One region of the Paenibacillus sp. ALJ109b genome, then DNA from elsewhere that is predicted to be linked to it. Evidence: riboswitches for the same ligand, from Rfam matches in the RefSeq annotation. Region 1 holds a riboswitch; each other region holds the start of a gene.
The links. A riboswitch is a leader RNA that binds a small molecule or an ion and turns the genes downstream of it on or off. The one in region 1 is predicted to bind thiamine pyrophosphate.

Region 2: linked by a shared signal. The riboswitch ahead of tenA (thiaminase II) and the one ahead of G3352_RS22190 (thiamine phosphate synthase) in region 1 are both predicted to bind thiamine pyrophosphate.
Region 3: linked by a shared signal. The riboswitch ahead of G3352_RS19985 (ABC transporter substrate-binding protein) and the one ahead of G3352_RS22190 (thiamine phosphate synthase) in region 1 are both predicted to bind thiamine pyrophosphate.

The regions. Positions count from the first base shown of each region.
Region 1 covers NZ_JAAIFP010000024.1:137,378-145,751, reverse strand. Annotated here, with positions in the region: gene G3352_RS22210 (ThiF family adenylyltransferase) at 1-252, opposite strand, end outside; gene G3352_RS22205 (thiazole synthase) at 249-1,016, opposite strand; gene thiS (sulfur carrier protein ThiS) at 1,020-1,223, opposite strand; gene thiO (glycine oxidase ThiO) at 1,220-2,449, opposite strand; gene G3352_RS22190 (thiamine phosphate synthase) at 2,454-3,140, opposite strand; TPP riboswitch at 3,361-3,470, opposite strand; gene G3352_RS22185 (ABC-F family ATP-binding cassette domain-containing protein) at 3,535-5,085, opposite strand; gene G3352_RS22180 (hypothetical protein) at 5,219-6,202, opposite strand; gene G3352_RS22175 (hypothetical protein) at 6,189-6,740, opposite strand; gene G3352_RS22170 (hypothetical protein) at 6,737-7,135, opposite strand; gene G3352_RS22165 (ABC transporter permease) at 7,152-7,637, opposite strand; gene G3352_RS22160 (hypothetical protein) at 7,692-8,374, opposite strand, start outside.
Region 2 covers NZ_JAAIFP010000001.1:70,271-78,644, forward strand. Annotated here, with positions in the region: gene G3352_RS00285 (hypothetical protein) at 1-19, shown strand, start outside; gene G3352_RS00290 (TetR/AcrR family transcriptional regulator) at 84-686, opposite strand; gene G3352_RS00295 (DHA2 family efflux MFS transporter permease subunit) at 968-2,407, shown strand; gene G3352_RS00300 (TetR/AcrR family transcriptional regulator) at 2,570-3,469, opposite strand; gene G3352_RS00305 (GNAT family N-acetyltransferase) at 3,519-4,052, opposite strand; gene tenA (thiaminase II) at 4,096-4,767, opposite strand; TPP riboswitch at 4,889-4,987, opposite strand; gene G3352_RS00315 (hypothetical protein) at 5,034-5,324, opposite strand; gene G3352_RS00320 (NAD(P)/FAD-dependent oxidoreductase) at 5,333-6,463, opposite strand; gene G3352_RS00325 (AraC family transcriptional regulator) at 6,673-7,488, shown strand; gene G3352_RS00330 (HAD family hydrolase) at 7,485-8,126, opposite strand; gene G3352_RS00335 (DUF1349 domain-containing protein) at 8,174-8,374, opposite strand, start outside.
Region 3 covers NZ_JAAIFP010000019.1:214,149-222,522, forward strand. Annotated here, with positions in the region: gene G3352_RS19955 (response regulator transcription factor) at 1-464, opposite strand, end outside; gene serS (serine--tRNA ligase) at 684-1,982, opposite strand; gene G3352_RS19965 (MFS transporter) at 2,364-3,599, shown strand; gene G3352_RS19970 (DUF2798 domain-containing protein) at 3,783-4,271, opposite strand; gene G3352_RS19975 (VOC family protein) at 4,458-4,844, shown strand; gene G3352_RS19980 (NAD-dependent epimerase/dehydratase family protein) at 4,861-5,616, shown strand; TPP riboswitch at 5,762-5,874, shown strand; gene G3352_RS19985 (ABC transporter substrate-binding protein) at 6,096-7,136, shown strand; gene G3352_RS19990 (thiamine-binding protein) at 7,359-7,649, shown strand; gene G3352_RS19995 (ABC transporter permease) at 7,649-8,374, shown strand, end outside.

The sequences.
Region 1 (8,374 bases):
CGCGTCTTGCTCTATATATAATTGCTGTCGCTGTAGGTTGCTCCACTCCACATAGTCACGATCTGCAATGGTAATATGGCCAATTCCTGAACGTACCAGTGTTTCAGCAATGCCCGTACCAAGCGCGCCCGCTCCAACAATTAATACTTTACTGCTATTCAATCTATGCTGACCTTCCTTACCGATAGGTGCATACCGTTCCTGTCTGGAATAGCGGTCTCCCTGTTCAGAAGATTGTGTCTGATTAGTCATGTATGAACCATTCCTTCCGCCGGACTACTCGCTGCTGCATAGCGCTTAACGGGAATCATGCCTGCCTCATAAGCCAGTCTACCTGCTTCAACCCCCATTCGCATTGCCTTCGCCATCTTCACCGGATCTCCGGATCCGGAGACAGCCGTATTTAACAATACACCGTCAGCTCCCAGCTCCATTGCATGAGCAGCATCTTTAGGTGCACGAAGTCCTGCATCTACAATAACAGGAACGACGGCTTGTTCAATAATAATCTCCAGGTTATAGGGATTAATAATACCTCTTCCCGCCCCTATAGGTGATGCACCAGGCATAACAGCATGTACGCCGAGTAGTTGCAATCGCTTGGCCAAAATAACATCGTCCGAGATATAAGGCAGTACCGTAAAGCCCTTTTCAAGCAAGATTTCGCAAGCTTTATAGGTTTCAATTGGGTCAGGAAGCAAAGTAATTCCATCGCCGATAACTTCTACTTTTATCATATCACAAAGTCCTGACGCTCGAGCAAGTTCAGCGATTCGCACAGCTTCCTCTGCTGTTGAAGCACCCGCTGTATTGGGAAGCAGGGTATACCTTTTCAAATCAAGTGTGTCCAGAAAGTGCTGTTTGTTGCGATCTTCCAGATTCAATCGTCGAACTGCAAACGTCAATACTTCCGTACCTGAGGCCTCAACCGCCTGGCTCTGCACTTCCAAGTCCGAAAATTTACCTGTACCCAGCAGCAATCTAGATTCAAACGTATAATTTCCAATCCTCAGCATAATTCAACCGCCTCCCACAAAATGTACAATTTCAATTCGGTCTCCGTCTCTTAACGCCGTCGTTTCATGATATTCCCGCGTTAAAATTTGACGATTCAATTCAACCACGACTGTTTTTACTTGCAAATTAAATGAATGGAGCAATTTATCCACACGATTTAAGCTATCTTCAATTTGCATGGTTTGTCCGTTGACAGTGATGTTCACTGCAACATCTCCTTTCTGTTCAAACGTTCTGGACAAAGGTCCTGAATCCCCAGCTCTTCAGAGTTTTTACCACAAATTAAGTCAGCCATGAGGCTGGCTGTAATAGCACTAAGTAATATGCCGTTTCGATAGTGTCCAAAAGCAGCGAATAAACCAGGAACACTTTCACAAGCCCCTATATACGGAAGTCCATCCGGAGTCGAAGGACGTACACCAGCCCAGGCTCGGATAAAATGTGCTTCCTTCATGCCAGGTACCCAGTTTGTTGCAGCTGCGAGCAGCTTCTGAATGCCTTGCACCGAGACTTTCATATCTGTTCTTCCAGGAAGGCTTGTTGCACCGATCCATACTTCTCCATTGGCTTTGGGAACAATATATATATCCTCTGCATACACCGTTTTGTCAGGTCTGTAACCGACATGGTCGGGTGAAAACTGCACCGCTACAATTTCTCCCTTCACAGGCAAAATAGGCGACTTCAGACCCACATGTTTCATCAATTCTTCACCATGTAACCCTGTAGCAATAATGACATTTCTCGATGTCATCGTTCCTATTGAAGTCTCGATTCCTTGCACACCGTTTACATTCGTATGCAAACGGACATCCTGTACACCTTCCATCACCCTCGCACCCATAGCTTGAGCTGATCTGATATAAGCCTGTGTTAGATTGACGGGAAGAACCTCGCTCTCGGAAGGTCTGTAATACGCACCATACGTATCCCTGTTTAACCATGAAGCTTCCTGTTGGACAGCGACTCGATCCCACCAAATATGTTCTGTAGATAAGGTAGACGATCGATTATTTTTGTAACTGCTGACCTCACTGTATGAACGAAAAGGAGTAATAAAACCATGCTGTTGCAGCCCCATCTCCACTCCGCTAAGCGAACTGATTCGTCCCTTCTGCTCATGAAGCAAAGCTCTGCTCTTCCGTGCAAGCTTCGCCATTACAGTATGAGTGAATTCCTCACTGTCAGCAGCAAGCATCCCGGCGGCTGCACAGGAAGTTCCCCCAGCAATCCGTGCCCGCTCAACCAGAAGAACATCATGTCCTCGAGTAGCGAGTTCACATGCGATGGCACAACCGATAACTCCTCCACCTACAATAATGGTTTCTGCATGAAACTTGCCTCGAACTTCCGCTCCGACTTTACTTCCCGATACTATTCCTGGATGATGGCTTGAACGATTTCTGCTTCGACTTCTTGCTTCCTCTCTCATGATCTCATCTCCCTGGTTCGACATACCTCTCTGAATCCTCTATCGCCTGTCGCAATAAACACGCGGCCAGTTTCGGCTCATCGTTTGCCCAAATCGTTGAAATCACAGCGGCTCCTCTGGCACCAGCAGTTCGAATTGCAGCAATATTCTCAGGACTAATCCCGCCAATCGCGATCACCGGAATCGAAACATTGGAGCATACCTCAGCCAACGCACTAAGCCCTCTTGATTCGCAATTAGGTTTACTATTTGAAGCATAGACATGCCCATAGAAGAGATAATCCGCTCCACGTTCTTCTGCAATTTTTGCTTCTTCCAGAGAATGAACCGATATGCCTACGCGCAGCCGATCGACTCTCTTCAAGTCATCCTTATCGTAGCTGCGAATAACTGCTTGACCCCAATGCACACCACCAAGCGACGCATGTTGATCCAGCTGATCTGAGCCATTCATAATGATTCGGTTAGATGGAACACCTTGTGTTTTCAGACTTTGCGCCCAATACATCTGTTTCTCAAGGGCCAGCTTTTTTTCCCGAATGTGGATATAATCGACCCACCGCCATATATCCTTAGCAATATTCAGAAAAGAGTCCATGTCTCCTGTACCTGGTGAAACCACATGCAGTTCGAATGATCTTGTAGTTACATGTTCGTGGAAGATTGCCGTCCCGTTCGCCTCCTCTTGCATGATTTAAGCTGATACAAAACAAAAAAAGCCACTCCCGTAGGGGAGTGGCCACGAATGTAGAATTCATGGATCAACTGAATGACTGTCGCATGCAATTACTCTATACATAACACATAACAACTATAGAAACCAACCATAGTCGCAACGCTGTTACATAGAGAGTTGCATGATTCATCTTGCAGGCAATATCGTGAAGTCATCGATAAAGCTCTTTGTCATTAGTTGAAACGCGCCACTTCCCTACGCTGGTATGATCCAGATCAGGTACAAAGGGTCCGGAATCGCATTCTTCCATCTCAGCCGCATCGTGCGGCCCCCCTAGTGTTCATATGAAGCTGTAGCCTATGTTACCATAGACACCTTTTTTTGTCACCGTACATTTCCATTTATTACGTTATTGTTTTTCGGACCAAGCTTCAACATCCCACGTTTTGGTAACCCAACCTTCATAAAAATCAGGTTCATGGGATACGAGCAGCACGGTACCCTTGAATTCTTGCAAGGCACGTTTCAACTCTGCTTTAGCCGTTACATCCAAATGGTTTGTAGGCTCATCGAACAAAATCCAGTTACTTTCACGCATCAGAAGTTTACACAGACGAACTTTGGCTTGTTCACCACCACTAAGCGCGTTAAGCGGGCGGGTGATATGCTCATTTTTCAATCCACAACGTGCGAGATGCCCCCGGACTTCATTCTGTGTCAGATGAGAAAATTCGTTCCACACATCTTCGATTGGAGTAATATTACCTGCACGTACTTCCTGTTCGAAATAGGCTGTTTCCAGATAGTCACCCAAGAAAGTCTTACCGCTGATTGGTGGGATTTTCCCCAAGATAGTCTTGAGCAATGTGGATTTACCTACACCGTTACATCCAACAATGGCAATTTTCTCGCCACGCTCAATCGTCATCGTCATTTTAGGCAATAATGCATATGAATATCCAATTTCAAAATCAATACCCTCAAAGACGGTTTTACTACTCGCCCGGGCATCCTTGAATTTGAATGTGGGTTTAGCTGCTTCGTCTGGACGATCGATCCGTTCAATCTTACCGAGCTGCTTCTCACGGCTCTTGGCACGACCGGAAGTGGAAGCGCGGGCTTTGTTCCGCTGAATGAAATCTTCCTGCTTCTTGATAAACTCCTGCTGTTTCTCATAAGCATCAATATGCTGCGCCTTATTCATGTCGGCCATTTCAAGGAATTTGTTATAGTTCGCTGCATAACGCGTCAACTTGGCAAATTCCAGATGATAAATAACATTAACGACCTCATTCATAAACTCCGTATCATGCGAAATCAGAATAAACGCATACGGGTAATCCTTCAGGTAACGCGTCAGCCATTCGATGTGTTCCACATCGAGATAGTTCGTCGGCTCATCCAGCAGAAGTGCAGTTGGTTTCTCCAGTAAGAGCTTGGCAAGCAATACCTTCGTACGTTGACCACCACTAAGCGCGGCCACGTCACGATCTAGACCGATGGCGGACAAGCCCAGTCCATTTGCCATCTCTTCCACTTTCACATCAATCAGATAAAAATCACCTTGCTCCAATTGCTCCTGAATGTCACCCATTTCTTCCAGCAACAATTCGAGCTTGTCCGGATCGGCGTCTGCCATCTGATCCGTGATGGACATCATTTCCTTTTCCAACTCAAGCAAGGGCAGGAACGCATCCTTAAGCACATCACGAATCGTTTTTCCAGGTGTGAGCTTGGTATGCTGATCCAGATATCCATAACGAACTTTGGGGGTCCATTCAACCTTCCCTTCGTCCTTTAACAATTTCCCGGTAAGGATGTTCATCAGTGTGGACTTGCCTACACCATTTGCACCAACAAGGCCAACACGCTCTCCAGCAAGTAAACGAAAAGATACATTTTTAAATAACGTGCGGTCTCCAAAATTGTGACTCACGTTCTCTACTGACAATAAACTCATAAGATGAGGTTGCTCCTATCTATTGGACATTACTATCGTTCCGAAACCCTATTTTAGCACAGGTGTCGCCTTTTCTGAAAGTAATGTAAACATCTCATGCAACCTCGCTTTTATATTACCAAACAAACTGCCTTTATTTTATGGAACAGTTATACTCAAAATAACCTTGCGCTGCCGCTTGTTTAGCATTTGTAAACACTTCTTCGGCTCTGTAGCCATTGTTACATGTGGAAGGATAATAGTATTTAATTCCACTCACCGGATCAGCTCCGCCAACGATCGCTGTTTTCTTCACCAGTCTGCCACCACCAATGGCATAATTGTTAATCTTTTGGTTACCTACAGGTATTCCCTGAATAAAAGCCATAAGCCCCGTGTCATTAATCGAATTGTACCAATCTTCCTGAGAAATCAAAGGCATGGTAAAGGTATAGGAAACACCATTCCTTCTTGCAAACTCATTATGCCGGTTAATAACATCTGCCAAATCTTCCTGCACACTTGTCACGATCCGACTTCGTCTGATCTGCTCAAACGTCTCGGCATTTTGAAGCAGAGGGATTTGTGTGCTGGAGGCCAGTTCTTTCTGGAAACCTTCAACCCACATGCCCAAGCCTGCATCATAGGCATACACATACCCATCGAGTGTGAAGTTAAGACTGCTACCATTTGAATCAGAATATGTATAGGGCTTTTTTGGACTCCAAACTTGCCGGAATGAATCTTCAAGATCACCAGTCATCTCAATTTCGTTCGCCAAAATGTAGTACCCATCATAATCCAACACAACCATTGCAGGAATGTAATTAAACATGGCCCGTATAGCAGCAGGATCATCCTGGATCCCCATATTTAGCGCCATTGTTTGGGTAAAGGTAGTCAAGGCAAGCTCTTTGTCCGCTTTTACAAATTTGGTCGAATCATATCCTGCTTCATCGTTTTGCTTCTCATTTTGATGCATCACGGCCCCTGCATCCAGTACAGCAGTCTGAAGTGCCATCTTATATCGATTGCTTAAATATTGAGCCTCCTGGGCATTGTCTATATTGTGAGAAATAACCCACAATATAGGTAAAAAGATAAGCACAAACACAATAGAAAGATCAGTAATCTTCATTGAGCACCATACCCCCATATGTGGTAAACACAGCTGCAGCTTGCGCAGACCCGTTTAACCACTCACGAATCAGCATGGCAGGTGTGCGATTGGTGTTTTTGACGGTTACTGTGAAGAAATCCCCCATTGCCAGTGTATATCTGCGCCCAGGATCGTCTAAAGCCAGCACACCAGACGAAGGAAACAGCTTTGCTTTAATCTGGGCTGAATAATAGCCATCCTGCACAGTTTCATAGGTACCAGAAAATGTGCTCTGATCCATCGGATCTGCATAATGAGGAACATATTTTTTGTGCAAATGTTCCATGGAAATCTCATAGGCATTCCCCGTTCGGGCCATCTGTTCTTCGAACTCTGCATACATCGCAGGGGAGATGTATCCCTTTGTTCTGACTGCATCAACAAAACGGGTAACCGTCTGAACAACGGTCATGCGTGCCATATCATCCTGTCGATCTGCAGTCTCTGCTGCCGGATATACATATAGCAAAATCACTGCCAGCAAAACAGCAAGCAGCTTGGATGCAGCATTAATCAAGGTGTACTGGCCTCCTTCCAAAATGCAATCTTCAGCAGTTCGCCAGCTTCACTTCTTATGAACTCAGGTCTATACGAAGCAGAAAGTTGGACAGGTATGGTTCCTCTTCTGTTTACAAGGGGATCAATGACATATACACTCCCGTCCACCTCCACGCTGACCGCTGTTCCTGTCATTTGTCTAACAGTATGTAACACTTCCGCACCACTATAACGGATTGACTCACTTATACGTAGCGTGGTATTCAGCCGTCCTTCCATGTCAGCTGTCGTCTGCACCAAGTGATTCAAAGCGTCTGAAAGAACCCTAACATTCTGCTGCCCGTACAGGCAGGCTGTCACAAATAAGACAACCGCCGTACAGAACAACATGAGCTGCTGTGTATTCTGGGACATGTTAAACCAACTCCTGTCAGGATTGCTGGAAAATAAGTCCTCTTACCACATTGGATTTGTCTTTTACGATAATAGCTTTGAATTTACCACTTGGATTGACATATTGATTGTCTTTTTCACTCATGGTCTGGTTGATAACACCCACTTTTTCGTCAGGTTTAATAACAGAACCGTAATCTGCGTTATTGAGATCCTGGGATATGTTCAACTGATTGCCATACCATTGACCTCCCTTGTTTTTACCTGTAATAACTTGAATACCGAACTGATCCTTGTCCGCATATTTACGCAACGCGTTTGTGACTTGTGATCCGCTAATAGTAGTTCCGTCATACACGGTAAATGCAGCTTGGGACAACTCGGTCTGGATATCGGCAAAATTGTTTTGCGCTGTTTTGGTCGCCTCCTGAGCCGAAATAAACAATAGAACTACAATCGTAATAAGGGCGATGGTCAGAAAGATGCCAGCTGCCACCTTTAAAGCGCTTGATGCATTGTTCATAATAAATCCTCCAATATCGTTTTTAATTTATTTCAGACTGTGACGTAATGATCGTTACAGTTTCTGAATCTGTTCATAATACATGTTCATTTGCATGAAACTCATGCCTACCAGCGGAATGACCAGATAGAGGAAGATCAGGGCATACATCGGTGTAAACCCGATCATTCTTCCCCATGATGCTTTCACATCAATCATCTTGGTGTATTCCTGCTTCCGTTGTTCAAAATAAAAGGCCATCATGCTATCCAGATCATCAAATGCTTCTCGAATCGAAATTTTCCCAAGTGCAAGTTGCAGCTTTTCAACCAAACGTTGAAATTCAGGCAGCCCTGCATCTTCTTTTAATTGTTCAAGCGCATGCTCCGGCCCATGTTCAAAGTGCAACAGACATTTTTGTAGTGGCCTTTTGAAAATAACAGCAAAGCGATTGAGCCATTCCAATATCTCCTCTACAGACATACGGTCCATCTCTCGCAAGATCGATATAACCGTCTGAAACTGATAGATCTCATGCCTCATGTCCATACTTCTCATCTTTCGCTGGAACATCATGAGCCAGATCGGCATGTGGTAACCCGCTATACCTATCATCATTGCAATAATTAACTCCCACCAGTGGAGATATTGCTTGTTGTAACCTTCCAGCTTCTGCAGGATGCGTGCAATAGTTTCAGTCTGAGCATCATGATCCAGTGGAACGGGATTCACGGACTGCAATGCATTGGAGATCTCAT
Region 2 (8,374 bases), on a different contig from region 1:
AACTCCGACAGGAGCGTAGCCCGTTAAATTCTTGAAAAACATCTGCGTATAGTTGATTCTGACTATAGCTGGATGTTTTTTTGTTATATCAAGTCATTGTAAGAATAAGCACGAATTAAAGAGAACTGTTTGGCTAGAAAATGCGGTGCATAAGGCATGTCATTGCGAAGCCAGGATACAATGGTCCCAATTAGGGCTGAGGAACTGTACCAGATGGCGATCTCCTTATGAATACCTGCTTGTTCAAGTGTGCTTCCCAGCTCCAAACTTTCGATCTTAGCTGAAACAAGTTTCGTTAGCAATTTCAATAGTCTCTCCGTAAAAATGGGGGTTCTTCTTGACGCAAGAACGACGCGATAGAATTTGGAGTGGTCAGCAAAGTGTTCAAGCAATTTCACTAGCACTGGCCAACCATCATTGGCAGCATCTTCAAATTGAGGAGCATGTTCGTCCACAATCCGTTCAATGTGCTCAATCATCTCATCCGCCATTTTCTCCATCATGTCTGTGATATCCCGATAATGCAGATAGAAGGTCACGCGGTTGATCGTCGCTCGTTCTGCAATCCGATTGACCGATAGTTTCTCGATGTCCATTTCCTGCAATAGATCTACAAAAGCATCACGAATCAACTGTCTTGTACGAAGTATACGAGGATCTGTAGCAGGCTTCTTTTCGTTCTTCATGCAAAATCACTCCTCAAATTTTAAAAATTACAATTTTAAATGATCAGTCGTTTATTTCCGAATTAGACGACATATTTTATTTTTTCGTAAAATAAGCAACGAAAATACCCAAAATCGTAAATTGTAATCTCCGGGAATATGTATATAATTCAATAAATACAATGTAAACTATACAACACGTTGTAAATTTAGTCACGTGTGGATTGAAAGGATGGAATGGATTGAGTCAGGCTAGATTAAAAGAAAGAGATGACGTAAAAAAGGGCCCCATACTGTTTGTTATGATATTGGGTGCATTTCTTGCCACATTGAACCAAACCGTTATGAGCGTGGCAACTCCGGAGCTGATGGGGGATTTTAATATCTCAGCAGCAACAGCCCAATGGTTTACGACAGGCTACATGCTGGTGAATGGTGTACTCATTCCTGTCACTGCCTATTTCATGCAACGTTTTTCGACACGGCAATTATTTCAAGCTTCGATGTTTATTTTCCTCATCGGTACGATTATATCTGCCCTTGCGAGTAATTTCGGTACATTGTTGACAGGACGTATGGTTCAAGCAGCTGGTGCTGGTATTATCATGCCATTGTTGATGCATGTCATTCTAACCCTGTTCACTCCTGAGAAAAGGGGAGCAGCGATGGGTATGGTCGGTTTTGCCATCATTTTCGCTCCAGCGATTGGGCCAACCCTTGCTGGATATATTCTTGAGAACTACACATGGCAAACGATGTTTTACGGAATGATCCCACTAACCGTTATTGTTATTGGTTTTGCGTTTGTATATCTCAAAAATGTATCGGAACGAATCAAACTCAAGTTCGACACACTCAGCGTGTTGCTGTCCACAATTGGATTTGGTGCATTGCTGTATGGCTTCAGTCGGGCGGGAAGTCTGGGATGGTCAAGTGCAGAAGTAATCATATGCCTTGCAGCAGGAGTTATTGCTCTTGGACTGTTCACATGGAGACAGCTCGCGTCTACAAATCCGCTGCTCGATCTGCGTGCTTTCAAGTATAATATGTTCTCACTGACCACGGTCATTAATATCGCGATCACGATGATCATGTATGCTGATATGATGTTGCTTCCTTTATACCTCCAAAATGCACGGGGCTACACGGCATTGGAGTCAGGATTATTATTGCTTCCAGGGGCGCTTGTCATGGGCTTCCTGATGCCAATAACAGGTAGATTGTTTGACCGGTTTGGCGCAAAATGGCTGGCAATTATCGGGATGGTTATCACGATCGTAACCACTATTGGTTTCATCGATCTAACCGATTCTACCAGTTATACTTACCTGGTCTTAATGTCAACAGGTCGCCGAATTGGTATGGCCTTGCTCATGATGCCTATCCAAACGGCAGGTTTGAATCAACTGCCTCCAAGACTTGGGCCACATGGTACAGCGATATCCAACACCGTCAGACAAGTAGCTGGCGCTGTGGGTACTTCATTGCTCGTAAGTGTAATGACTAGTCGCACAACGGCACATGTACAGGACATGGTGGCAACGGGTGCAGCCAAAGGTTTAACCCAGCAACAGTTGGGAATGGAATCCATGATCCAGGGAATTAATGATGCTTATGTTGTCATTATCGGCATTGCCGTTCTCGGATTGCTACTTTCCTTCTTCATCAAACGTACCAAACAAGCGACGGAGGAAGACTCCAAGCAGCCTGTAAGACAAAAAGTCTCGATGAATACAAATTAAGAACAACATTTACATGAATTACATCATGTAGAGCCTATGTATCTTATATAAAAAGCGGCAGATCAGGACCCTAAGCTTTACGTCCAATCTGCCGCTTTTTTTGTGTATTACAAATGAACAGGAGCCTCTGCACTTCAGTGAGAACCGCTGCGCTAACGTGTTCTATTTCGTTTTCTCCATCGGAACCTGCCTGATTTGTTCGAGATATAAGCCGCAGTCTTTGACAATTCTGCTAGCTTCGCAATTCATAGAAGACGATTCAAATTCCGTTTGAAACGCCTGCAGCGTTACTTCCAACATGGAAATATTGATCTCTTTTTGCTCGACTAAAGCAAGCAGTCCTTTGGTCAGTTCTTTCGCTTTAATAGACACTTCCGAGTGGAGAATAGAATGATTGAATTTTTGAAGACCTTCAATCAGATTGTTTTTATCCACCGCAATTTCTTTGGAATCAGGAGCGATCACCAACAGACTTGGAAAATCAACAATATGCTCTTGCCTTTCCAGCATGGAACGAAGCAAAATTTCAATGTAGTTCAGGATTTTAGGCACAAGATGGTTCCAATTCGGTTGGGCAAGATGGAAGTTTCTCCACATATTCGAGATTTGATGTATCATGCCAAAACCAAAAATAGCCCCTTCATAAGCAAAGGGTTTTAATTCTTCACCAAATACCTGTACCAGTCGTTCAGATAACCAATTTAACTGCATACGAGTCAAGTTCTCCAGATTGCATTCTCCAGAATAGAAGCCTGTCCAGAATAGCTCCACAACAAGCTTTTTTTCCGGCAAAATCATCGGCACCATAATTTGATCCACCAGTAAGTCAAAATCGGATGCATAGCTTTGGCTCTGCAAATCTTTGCGAATCATCATATCTTCCTGTACACGCTGCTCCAGAATGGCAAGAATACAATCATCCTTGGAACCAAAGAATTTATAAAATGTTCCTTTGGACACACCTGACTCGTCTAGGATCATCTGTATGGAGGTGTTGGTTACTCCATGTTTCTCAAAGAGCACAAGTGCTGAGTCCAATAACATTTGTTTCCGTTTATTCATAAGTTCCCCCTGGATGATTTAGGTGGTACACGTTACGATATTCAACAATCTACTGCAAATCCACTGCAAACATCACATGTTCCTTCCAAATTCCCTTGATTTTAATATTCTGGCGGTCCGTTTCTTGGAAGCCCGCTTTACGCAACACTCGAATTGATCCGGCATTGTCGGGAAGTGCACCAGCCTCCACTCGTTTTATTCCCGCTTCATTCATAGCAAAATCCAGTGCTAACCGAAGGGCTTCGCTCATGTATCCCTTGCCATTCTGCACTTGATCTAGCACATAACCAACAATCCATTTGGCTGTGGAATCCAGTTCAAGTTCGAACAGAGAAATCTCTCCAATGAGCTCATGTGTATTGTTCAGGAAGATTCCGAAAGAGTAACGTTTCCCTTCTTCTCTGGCCTTGTTCCAACCTTCAAGAAGTGCAACTTGACCCTCCAGTGTATAGAAAGTCTCCGATCGTTCACTTGCCGATATCTCTTCGAAAACAGCCCGGTTACGGAACTGCAAATCCAGCAGTGTCGGCGCGTCCTCCACGTTCAAAAATCGCAAATAGATACGTTCCTCACGATTGTCCATCTGTATGTTCATCCTTATCTCTGGTTGTAGTAGATTGCATTCATCAGAAGTACGAGAGTTGCCGTTTATACGCCATATCCCAGAACAGATATTCAAATTCAACACTTCTTCTGAATATGTCTTCTATGGCCTCCAGCTCCTGCTCGGTTTTATGTTCACATAATGCATCCAGTGTATCATAGAACCATTCGAATGAGTCGCGGAAGTCATCACTTGCATAATTTTCGATCCAAGTCTGATAGAAATTGCCCTCTAATGAATCTCGATATTGTTCTTTTAATCTTGTAGCATAGTCGTAATACGTCCACGCACAAGGGAAAATGACGGCGATGATTTCGGCAACCCCACCTGTTTGTGCAACACTCATCATATTCGACGTATACGCCTTGTTGTATAGAGAGGGTTTGACAGCATGATGTTCATCCAGCGTAATCCCAAATTCATTCATATAATTTCGATGCAAATCCATTTCTTCGTACAGAATAGCATGTTGAATCACCGTAAAGTTCGTCATCAGTTTTTCATCTGTCGCCTTCACCGCACCCATGGCAAAAATCTTCGCATATTCAATCAGATATGTATAGTCCTGAAGAAGATAAAACTTAAACGCTTCCCGATCCAGTGTGCCTTTCCCCATTTCGTGTAAAAAAGGATGGTTGTATCCATCTTCCCATACGGTTCTGGACTTATCTTTTAACGTTCTTGAAAATGACATGATCATTTCTCCTTTTATTAAAATTATTATGTCCCCGCTTCACATCCAGCTATCGCGTTCTGTCATCCAAAATGCAGACCAAAAAGCCCTTGTCCTATTTTCGGCAAGGGCAAAATAACATGAGTACATGTCATTTGCTCCCTACGTCAGTATTAACTAACAGGTTCAAAGGGTCAGGTTTTAGCCTTCTCAACTGCGAACAGTCCCCCTGCAAATAGCTCAGGCTTATTACAACATGTGTTTTTCCAAATGTCAATCCATTCCTATTAATCTTCAAGTTCCCCTAAATCTTCTTGCAAGTTCTTAAGTCGGGTCCGGATATCCTTAATCATACTTTGCAATTTCGTTAACTCATCGACCCATTTTTCCTCATTAGAGACGTTCGTTGCTGAAGTTGAATGATACCCGGGAGACGTCTTTAACTGATCTAAATCCGATTCATATGCCCGCCGCTTTTCCTCAGCTTTTGCCAAGTCCTCCTCTGCGATGGCAATCTGGTGCTCCAGATAGATGACGTCTGAGGAGTAGCCGTGAGTTAAGCGCTGTGAATACGTCATAGTTCACCTCATTTCTGATCATCCATTGCTTTTCCAAGGTCATATGGCTGAATATCGATATCCAAATCCATACCCAAAGCCAATTTGGCCAGTTGACTGCCAATAAAAGGCCCCATCGTTAGCCCAGATGCTCCAAGCCCGTTAGCTGCGATCAAGCCATTCCAACCTGGAACAGCACCCATTACCGGAAGAAAACCTGGTGTAAATGGACGAAATCCTACTCTTACTTCCTGAAACGTGCTTTCAGCTAAACCGGGAGCCAGTTCCAATCCTTTATTCAAAATTTCCTGCATTCCGCCTGCGGTTACTCTTGTATCGTATCCTTCAATATCATTTTCGTGAGTCGCACCGATCACAATCTTCTGTTGATCAAAGGCTAACAGATATTGATCCGAAGGAGGCATGACTACAGGCCAGTTCCCAGTGTCCTCTCGATCGTGAACCTGTAAGTGCATAATTTGCGCCTTCTGATAATGAACCTTAAAATCAATGCCCAAGGGCTTCAACAGTTCATTAGCCCAAGCGCCGGCACACACAATAACCTCGTCAGCCGATATGACTTTACCGTCCACAACAACTCCACTTACTCGGTTCAATTCATATTGAAGTGTGGCGTCCCCATTAATCAGGACCGCTCCATTTCGTTGTGCCGATCGAATTAAGGCATCACGCAGCGCACGCCCATCAATACGCGCGGCTCCGCTGATGTAGACGGACTGAAAGCTCTCCTCCAGAAGAGGAAAACGCTCATGAGTTTCTTTTGCATCTAGACGGGTAATATCGGCAATCTCCGGTGCATCTTCTTTACGAAGGTGGGCCCTCTCCTGCATCTTGTTGATTTTGTCCACATCCGTATGAATACTAAGAGCACCCACTTGAGCGTAACCCGTTTCCGTTTCCCCTTCACTCTTGAGTTCTTCAATCAACCCGGGATAAAAACGTGTACCCGCCTTGGCAAGTTGATACCAATCCTGATTACGGCGCTGAGATAACCAGGGACAGATGATCCCGGCAGCAGCATCCGTAGCCTGCCCTCGATCTTTCCGGTCTATAAGAAGAACTTCCGCACCCTGTTTTGCCAACTGATACGCTGTGGAAGCCCCAAGAATTCCTGATCCTACGACGATGACTTTCTTCATGACTGCATCCCTTTCCTAAATCACTGTATCCATTATAGCGTATACTGTATGGTCTGATAATGGCAAGGCATCGACATTATGAAACGTGTTCCTAAAAGGTTTTCGATAAAATGTTAATTATGTAATATAATTCAAATCAGGTTTCTTTTAACTCTGTATCCACGCCATTTACGCACACGACCTTTAACGAAATGAGGAATAACACAACGATGCCGAAACCTAGTATGGGGAATTCACTGGATCCCGATATGCCGCTTATGATTACAGGTCAAAATCAGCTAACCGTAGATGAATTAATGAATTGGAACGGCCATTCACGGGATTACAGTATTGTGCAGTGTATCGGGGGAACAGGGAAAATCGCAGCCCAAAATCACGAGTGTTCAATTCGGGAAGGAACAGCTCTTATTATGTTTCCGGAGGTAACATATCGTTACGACAATCTGGATGATTCATTGTTATTCGATTGTCTGTCCTTTAATGGCTATTTATTGCCCCGGTTTCTGCATACCTTGCAGATCGGGGAGCTGCGCGCCTTCAAGCCGGATGGAATGCTTCATATCCTGTTGCATGAAATAACGTTGGCGCTGCAGTCCCGGCACAAGGATCAGATCTGGCACGTATCCGCATTGCTGTACATGCTTCTGGTCAGGTTAACTATTGATGGCGATCGTTATGGTGCTTATGAACGCTCGGATGCCCGATTAAAGCTGGGCGGACTGGTTACTTTTATCAAGCAAAATTATGATCAGGATATTTCGCTTACCATGCTGGCTCAGCAAATGGACGTCACCGAACAGCATTTAAATCGGATATTCAAAAAGGAATTCCAAATGACTCCGCTTGATTATCTGACACGATATCGGTTACTGAAAGCCAAGGAAATGCTCGTCCATGACGCTGGAATAACGGCCCACGAGATTGCTCGGGCTGTCGGTTTCAACAGCGCCAGTTATTTTGGATCCGTTTTCAAAAAATATGAAGGAATCTCTCCTATTGAGTTACGCAAGCAATACCAGGGTTAAAGAATTTCCATCGTGATCTCTGCGAGCGAGGTTAACCGCAGATCATACTTCGAGAATTCCAGATTACGTGTCACCTCGTTAGGCACAATGACACAGCGAATCCCCGCGGCTTTGGCTGCCTTCAGTCCATTCGGCGAGTCTTCGAACACAACCGCTTCGGATGCCCCGATCCCGAGACTCTCCAGGGCAAGCAGATACAATTCCGGGTCCGGTTTGACCCGCTTGACGTCCTCGGCTGTATGAATGACATCGAATAGTTCGAAAATGCCGAGTGTCCGCAAATAACCATGAACCCAATCCCGGGTAGAGCTGGAAGCAACGGCAAGTTGAATTCCCTTTTTACGGGCAGACTGGAGCAACTCATGTACGCCTGGAAGAATTGCTGCCTGTCCAAGGTATGCTTCGTATTTCTGTTCAGAGAGCAGCTTGATATGATCGTGATCGATCGGTTTTTGCAGCGCTTGCTCCAGGTATTGAAAAGGATGAAATTCTTCAAACGATGTTCCTACGTTTTTCGACCAAAGCTCCAGGCCAAGTTCAAGTCCATGCTCTTTATAAATATCGCGAAAAGCATAGAACCAAGGTGTCTCCGTGTCCACAATAAGTCCATCAAAATCCAAAATAAAAGCTTTTACCATTCCGCTTTTCTCCCTCCAATGATTAGCCGATTGGCAGGGAGATGGGCCTAGAAGCGTGCAGTCACGTCCGGGCGGGAAACATTCATCGATAAAAAGTGACAGGTGCATCCCGTTCCGGCTGGTGACTGTCCAACAACTCCAGCCCGGATCTCCCCCTCTATCGGCATGCCGAAATATCTAATTAATTTCCACTCCACCCCATCGGGTGAATAAAAGAATGAAATGCAGTCCTCCACTTTGCGTATGCG
Region 3 (8,374 bases), on a different contig from region 1:
AGTACCTTCATTAATTCAAATTCCTTATGGGTAGCCCCTACATCCACTCCACAACGATAGATCTTCTGGCCTTCCAGATCCACGGTCAGTTCTCCCACAATGATCTTGGAGGAAAGTTGCAGCAGCTTCTTTACACGCAATAGCAGGATACGCGAGTCAAACGGCTTGCGCAGATAATCATCCGCCCCGGCCTTCAAGGCAACAAACTCATCATCCGATTCCCCTTTGGCTGTCAGCAGCAGTACCTTCGCCCGACTCGTACGCTTGATTTCCCGACATACCTCGACACCGCTGTGTCCTGGCATCATCCAATCCAAAACCGCCAAATCGATTTGATTATTATAAAAAAGATTCAGGGCCGCTTCCCCATCCTCGGCCAAAAACACTTGAAAGCCCTCTTTAACGAAATAGGCTTTTAATATTTGCAGCATCAGCGGCTCATCATCCGCGAGTAGCAGGTTCATATCTGCGCCTCCTTTCCAAACTGGATTCTACTATACAATCTGTACGTTACAGCTGTGTGACATACCCATCTGGTTTGGCCATTTCCCACATCCCTATACTGCGGCCTCCGTAACACAAAAGCGCTGAACACTCTTCACTGGTCCCAACATCACAGGCAAAACAAAAAGGAACCCTCACAAGGGTTCCCTTTTTACTTCTCCACACAGCTTGTAATCCTTTTAAACCTCTTCATCCTGGTGCGCCAAAACCAAATATTCAGCACCGCCCATATAGGGCTGAAGTGCGGCTGGAATACGAATGCTCCCATCCGCCTGCTGATGATTCTCCAGCAATGGAATCAGTATGCGTGGCGAAGCCACAGCCGTATTGTTCAACGTATGGCAGTAAGCAAGCTTACCTTGGGCATCGCGACAACGAATATTCGAACGCCGAGCCTGGAAATCATGCAGATTCGACGACGAATGTGTCTCCCCGTAAGCATTGCGGCTTGGCATCCAGGTCTCAATATCGTACTGTTTGTACGTTTTCTGCGACATATCCCCTGTACACACAGCCACAACACGATAAGGCAGTTCCAGCAATTGCAGTAACTCCTCGGCGTGTCCTGTAATTTCCTGCAGCATTCGCTCCGATTCTTCCGCATCCGGTGCACAGATAATGACTTGTTCCACTTTGGCAAATTGATGCACCCGGTACAATCCGCGTACATCCCGCCCGCCTGAGCCAACCTCACTGCGGAAACATGTCGATGTGGATGCCAGCTTGATTGGCTCCTGCACATCCACAATCTCATCCGCATAATACGAAACCAGCGGCACTTCCGATGTTCCCACCAGCCACTTGTTCTCGCCTACTAATTCATAGACCTGATCCCGTCCTGTGGGGAAGAACCCCGTGTTCAAGAGTGTATTCTCCCTCACCATCAGAGGAACTTCCATTGGCGTAAATCCATGCTTCAGCAGCAGATCAAGCGCAAGTTGCTGTACAGCCCGGTGCAGGAGCAGCCCTGCTCCTTTGAGCACATAGCTTCGTGTTCCGCCGATTTTCACCCCACGTGGGATGTCGATTAGGTCATGCCTTTCACCGAGCTCTACGTGATCCTTGGCCTCATAATCGAATACCGGCAGCTCACCCACACGTCTCAGCTCCACATTATCCTCATCCGATGCACCCACTGGCGTGTCCGGCGATACAACATTGGGTACCAACCATTGCAGCCTTGTCACTTCCTCTTGCACAACGGCAAGCTTGGCTTCAACTTGCTCTAACTGACCATTCAGCTGTTTCACCTGTTCCCTTAAACCCTCGGCCTGTTCACGCTCACCAGCTTGCATCAGTCTGCCAATATCTGCAGATAACGAATTACGTACTCTACGTCCTTCTTCCGTTTCCAGTAAAAGTGCTCTGCGCTCCTCGTCCCGTTCCAACAATTCGCGAATACTGATATTCATTCTCTTGCCAACTGCCGCAGCTTGCACCTCTTCTGCATGCTCCCGAATCCACTTCATTTCCAACATGGTCACCGTCTCCTTTGGCTGTAAAAATACAAAGAGCGCCCTCATCCCTTGGGACGAGGAGCGCTCTGCTCGCGGTGCCACCCAACTTGCCAAACCAGAATATTCTGGTTCAGCCTCTTGGTCCGCGATAACGGGCGGTTCCGGTTAACTTGGGGAATGGTTCGCTCCCCTGGCGAAAACGCCTCCGAGTTGGATGCTCTTCAACGGCATGGTCCGATCTGTAATTGTTGTTTTTCAGTATATACGAACTTTAGCCTCCATTGCAAGTTATCCGTGCACACCCTTACATGTCCTGTTATGATAGAGATTGTTTGTTTTTAGGAAATACTCCTGAATGGCAGACTTACTACATAACATAATATCTAGAAGGAGTTTTTCTTCATGAAAAAATTGCTTTGGATTGGATGCTTATCCTATTTCCTCATCGGACTTGCCCATGTGGTTCTCGGCTCCATCCTGCCCGTTGCTCTTGAACATTATGGCAAGGATTATAGTCAGGGGGGCACACTGATATTTGCCCAATTTGCCGGGTTCCTGGGTGGTGTATTGTTATCTCCGTGGTTGAATAAACGCTTCGGGAAACGAGGCGGTCTATTAATTGCCGCAGCTCTGCTCTGCATTGCAGAGTTATCCTATATGCTGCTGCCTCCTTGGGGCTGGATGTTCGTCATTGCACCTGCAGCCGGATTCGGCTTCGGTATGATAGAAGCTGTCATCGGTACAATCATCATTGCTGCAATTAAAGATAATACGGCGGTTGCCATGAGCCGACTTGAAGTGTTATTTGGTATCGGCGCCATGGTCATGCCTCTCATTGCAAGCGGTCTGATTTCTGCCGGGTACTGGCGCATGTCGTTCCTCGTGGTTGCCGTCTGTGCAGCGATGACTTTTATCTTCTGGGCCAAAAGTTCATTCGGTGAGCTGGACAGCGAGCTGAGTCGCCGTAGCTCAGACCAGACTCCTGTACACACTCACGCTGCTGAATCGCCAAATGGATCGAATCCTGAAGACATTAAACCAACCCGTTCAACCTATCACGGCCGTAATTTGGCTCTTCTATCTTTATTTGTTTTATTTTTCTTTCTCTATGTCGGCACTGAAATGAGCCTTGCCAACTTCATGCCAGCCATTCTGATTGAGAAAATGAACATGAAAGAAGCAGGTGCTGCACTTAGTGTTACCTGCTTCTGGATCGCCATGTCTGTTGGACGACTTTTTGCCGGATATATTGCGGAGAAATTCCAATATCGCGTCTACGTTCTGTACAGTTGCCTTGCAGCAGTTGTACTGCTGATGATCTTTCCTTTTACCAACCAGATCTGGTCGGCATTTCTGATCATTCTGTTGCTCGGGCTCGCATTATCGGGCGTATTCTCCATTGCCCTCGTCTTCGCCAGCAAAATGCTGCCTGGAACAGAAGAATCGACGCCAAGCATTCTGATTGCATCAGGTGGGGTTGGTGGTGCCATTCTGCCTTTGGTTACAGGCTGGAGTCTGGACCATCTGGAGGTTAACCAGTCGGCATGGATGCTTGCCATTTTTGCAGTTGGTCTGCTGATTATCAGCGTGATTGCGTATCAATGGCAGCGTAGGCATACTGTGAGTTCAGCATCGTAATATCTACCGAACAGAAGATAAAATTAAATTCAATTAATCATAGTTGTAAAAAGTTAGGCGTCGTAGCGTGAATGCTACGACGCCTTTTTTGATTTGAAAATGTACAATTACTTCTTTATCTTAGAGCAGTGGACGATTGCCCAGGAAATACTTTTAGGTGCTCTAAATCGGAACTAACGTTATTTAGGTTGAAGGGACTACATTCCCTTTATCCTTAATGAATTTACCGAATACATATCGAACGAGTGGTCCCAGAATAATAATTTGGTAAGGAAGCGCCAGGCTGAAATTACGAGCAATCGTATGAAGATACGTACTAAGTATGGATGCTCCATTCAACTGATTCGCAAGATAAGCGGAAATCATTCCGTACAAGGACATAATCAGAACCATCCCAATGACCATGAAAAATGACATAGCGAGCACGCCCAAAATTTTATTGGATTTGTCAAAAGGTAAGGAAAATGCAATTTTTCTCGCTACAGGTCCAACAATGAAGGACTCCACCAGGAACGCAATGATAAAACACAATATGAATTGAAGCAGTATATCTAGCGCGGACATCTTGCTCAATAACCCATTGTGCCATAAATTGAAGGCCATCATGACGATGACCATTCCTGTGCACATCATCATTCCAAAAATAATCTGTTCTTTCTTCGTTGTTGGCAAATCTCTCATCCTCTCTGTTTACCTTCGTAATTATAGAGATAATGAACCCCTCCTCATAAGTGAACATTCTGTGAACAATTATAATTTTTCCAAATTAAAATCTTATTTGACAACCTCGTGGTACAGCCCTATCATATCCCTTAAAATGGTAGAAAATATTCGCTACATATAAGGAGGATTTTAATTATGAGTTTTCAAAAGCGCATTGACCACGTCGGCATTGCCGTTCGTGATCTGGAGACCACGCTGCGTTTCTATACGGAGATTGTTGGTCTTGAATTGAAAGACCGGGTAACCCATACCAACGGTGTCATTCAGCTCGCCTTTCTCGGCTTCAACGGAAGCGATGAGACCGAGATTGAGTTAGTTCAGGGATACAGCGACAAGCTGCCTTCCGAAGGTACGGTGCACCATTTTGCCATCCATGTCGATGACCTTGAGTCTGAGTACAACCGCATTAGGGAAACCGAGGCCGAGTTTATTGATGGAGAGATTATTACACTGCCTAACGGTTACCGTTATTTCTTCATCTATGGACCTGAAAAGGAATGGATTGAGTTCTTCCAGCGCTAAGAATTGGAGCTGATTTATGAACATTTTAATTACCGGCGCAGCCGGAAAAATTGGACGTGACTTGTCCCAACACTTGTCAGAAGCATTTCACCTGCGACTAACGGATTTGAATATCGACAGACTGCATACGTATCAAGGGACAAGCCATGAGATCATGACACTTGATGTGACAGATCCCGAAGCCTGTCAGCACGCTTGCGAAGGCATGGATGTGGTTGTACATTTGGCGGGAGATCCCTCCCCACATGCAGGCTTCTATGAATCGTTGTTGGATATCAATATCAAGGGTACATTTAATGTATTCCGTGCAGCTAAAGACCAAGGTGTACGGAGAGTCGTTCTGGCAAGCAGTGCACAGACGATCGAGGGGTATCCCATTGATGCTCAAGTCTATCCGGACATGCCGACACGCCCACGGAATTTGTACGGGGTTAGCAAATGTTTTGGTGAATCGCTCGCTTCCTATTTTGCGTATACCGAAGGTATACAAAGTGTAGCAATACGTATAGGTGCATATGATGATTTCCAACCGGATGGACCCGCGCTGGAGGCAAGGGATATGAGCGCGTATATTAGTCCGGCTGACTTGTGTGATTTGATGTTCAAAGCAATTACAGCTACAGATCTGGAGCCCTTCACCATACTGCATGGGATCTCGAATAATCGGTTTAAACGATTGAATCTCGAAGCGACTCAGAAACAGGTAGGATATGACCCGAAATCCGATGCTTTTGCACTCAGTCAGATTTCCTTATATGATTCGCCACGATAATTATTGAAAATCACACATCTAGAGAGGTCGTTATACACATGTATAATGGCCTCTTTGATTCATTCATACGTCCCCCTATCCAGTTCCTGACTGGACATGCATGGGCCTCTGGCCTATAATTACACCTAGTAATGCCCGTAACTTCATAGTTTCCCAGGGGAGTCGGAATAGGCCGGCTGAGAGTGTATCCCACCAAGATACTGACCCTTAGACCTGATCTGGATCATGCCAGCGTAGGAATCGGAGTATATCGAATTGGCCCAGCCTCTTTGCTGAGTGCCACATCTCTAACGCCTACACGCGTCCCGGATTAACGGGGCGCTTTTTTAATGTTCTTTTATATAGCCAGAGAGCTAAAAAAAGTGACGTCATCCGGATCATAGCTAGTATAAATCTGCTGATTTATGCAAGAAGCTTGGATATGAAGCCAAGGAGTACCCCGCGCCACTGGCCGGACAACATGAAGGAGAGAAATGAAGATGAGATGGCGTAAAATGATGGGCCTAATGCTCTTGTGCGTACTACTAGTGGCTGTGGCCGCATGTGGCGGCAAAGAAGCTGCACCTTCAGGAGAAAATGGCAGCAGCAACACCGAAAACAGCAATGAAGGTGACAACGCAGCCCTCAAAGACATTAAAGTGGTGCTGGACTGGACACCAAATACGAATCATACCGGCCTGTATGCGGCCGTAGATCAAGGTTTTTACAAAGCCGAAGGCTTAAATGTCGAGATTGTACAGCCAGGTGCCGGAGGAGCGGATACGATGGTAGCTTCGAACGAAGTGCCTTTTGGCGTAAGTTATCAGGAGAGTGTGACCCAGGCCCGCACACAGGGCGTACCGCTCGTGTCCATCGCTGCAGTCATTCAGCATAACACGTCCGGATTTGCCGCTCCGGTGGATCGGAACATCAAATCTCCCAAAGATTTTGAAGGTAAAACCTATGGTGGCTGGGGCTCTCCGGTGGAAGAAGCTGTGATGCAATCCATTATGGAAGGCGAAGGCGCCGATGTATCCAAAGTAAAAAATATTAGCATGGGCGATGCAGACTTCTTTACCGCTGTGAAACGCGATATCGACTTTGCCTGGATTTTCTACGCATGGACGGGCATTGAAGCCGAACTGCGCGGCGAACCGATCGACATGCTATATGTGAAGGATTATTCCGAGGCACTGGACTACTACACTCCTGTACTCGTTACCAATGAAAAGACGATTCAGAACGATCCAGAGCTGGTTAAAGCGTTCTTGAAAGCGACTTCCGAAGGATATCAATACGCGATTGAACATCCCGAAGATGCTGCCAACATTCTGATCAAGGCCGTACCGGATCTGGATAAGGACCTTGTACTCGCAAGCCAGAAGTGGCTGAGTCCAAAATATCAGGATGACGCACCACGCTGGGGTGAGCAGAAGCAGGAAGTATGGCAGAACTACACGGATTGGATGTTTAGCAAAAAACTGCTCGATGAGCAGGTAGATGTATCCAAAGCATATACAAACGAGTTCTTACCCCAATAAAAATTGTTTAAGTTTAACTTTTTTTTACACCAGAACGAAGAGTGCAGAACCCATCTGAAGAAACGAAGTGGTCGCCTTTATCGCCGGATTTTCCCCATGGGGAAAATGGAATCAAAAAATCCGGGGATAACAGCGATCGGAAGAGGGTACTGCAATCAGAGTGGTTTAGTGTAAAGCTGGTTTAACTCATGCAATTTAACCCGAAAGGAAAAGTGATCTTTCATGGCAAGCACACTACTTAGCATTCAAGTCATTCCCAAAACGCCAAATGGCGAAAATTCCTATCCTTATGTTGATCGTGCCATTGAAGTTATTCAGCAGTCCGGCTTGAAATATCAGGTTAATGCACTCGATACCACGATGGAGGGAGAACTAGAGGAACTGCTGGAGGTTGTCCGCAAAATGCACGAAGTTCTCGTGGAAGCCGGCAGTCCGAGCATCATCTCACAGATCAAGATCGCCCATAGCCCAAGCGGCTTCAGCATGGACACCCTGACGGAGAAATATCGCTAATGCATGCCTATTGGAAAAGCGTATGGCCGCCCTTTGTGGCGGTTATTCTCTTTATAGCCATATGGCAGGGAGCTGTCTCCCTGTTCCATATTGAGAAATGGATGCTGCCTGCGCCTTCGGACATCGCCCATGAAGCAGCGTCCCAGGCCGAGCGACTTGGCATGCATGCATGGGCAACAATCCAGCTGACATTGATCGGATTTGCAGCAGGTACGCTCGTGGGATTACTGATTGCGATGGTACTGCATTTGATTCCATTTTTGAAATCTGCACTCTATCCATTACTTATCCTTAGTCAAAATATACCGACCATTGCGCTTGCTCCGCTCTTGCTGATCTGGTTCGGATTTGGGCTGCTGCCCAAACTGATTACCATCATCCTGGTCTGCTTCTTCCCGGTGGCTGTAGCTGCCATGGACGGATTGACCCGCACCGATGCGGCCATGATGAACTATATGCGCATGGCTGGTGCAAAACGCGGCCAAATTTTCTGGAAACTCGAACTTCCACATGCATTGCCCTCGGTGTTCTCGGGGATTAAAATTGCCGCTACGTACAGCGTCATGGGTGCGATTATCGCCGAATGGATCGGTGCAGATAAGGGCATCGGCTATTATATGATGCTGCAAAAATCAGCCTATCGGACGGATCGTCTGTTCGTGGCAATCATGATTATTGTGGCATTGAGTCTGCTGCTCTTCCTGCTCATTGCGCTACTGGAAAAG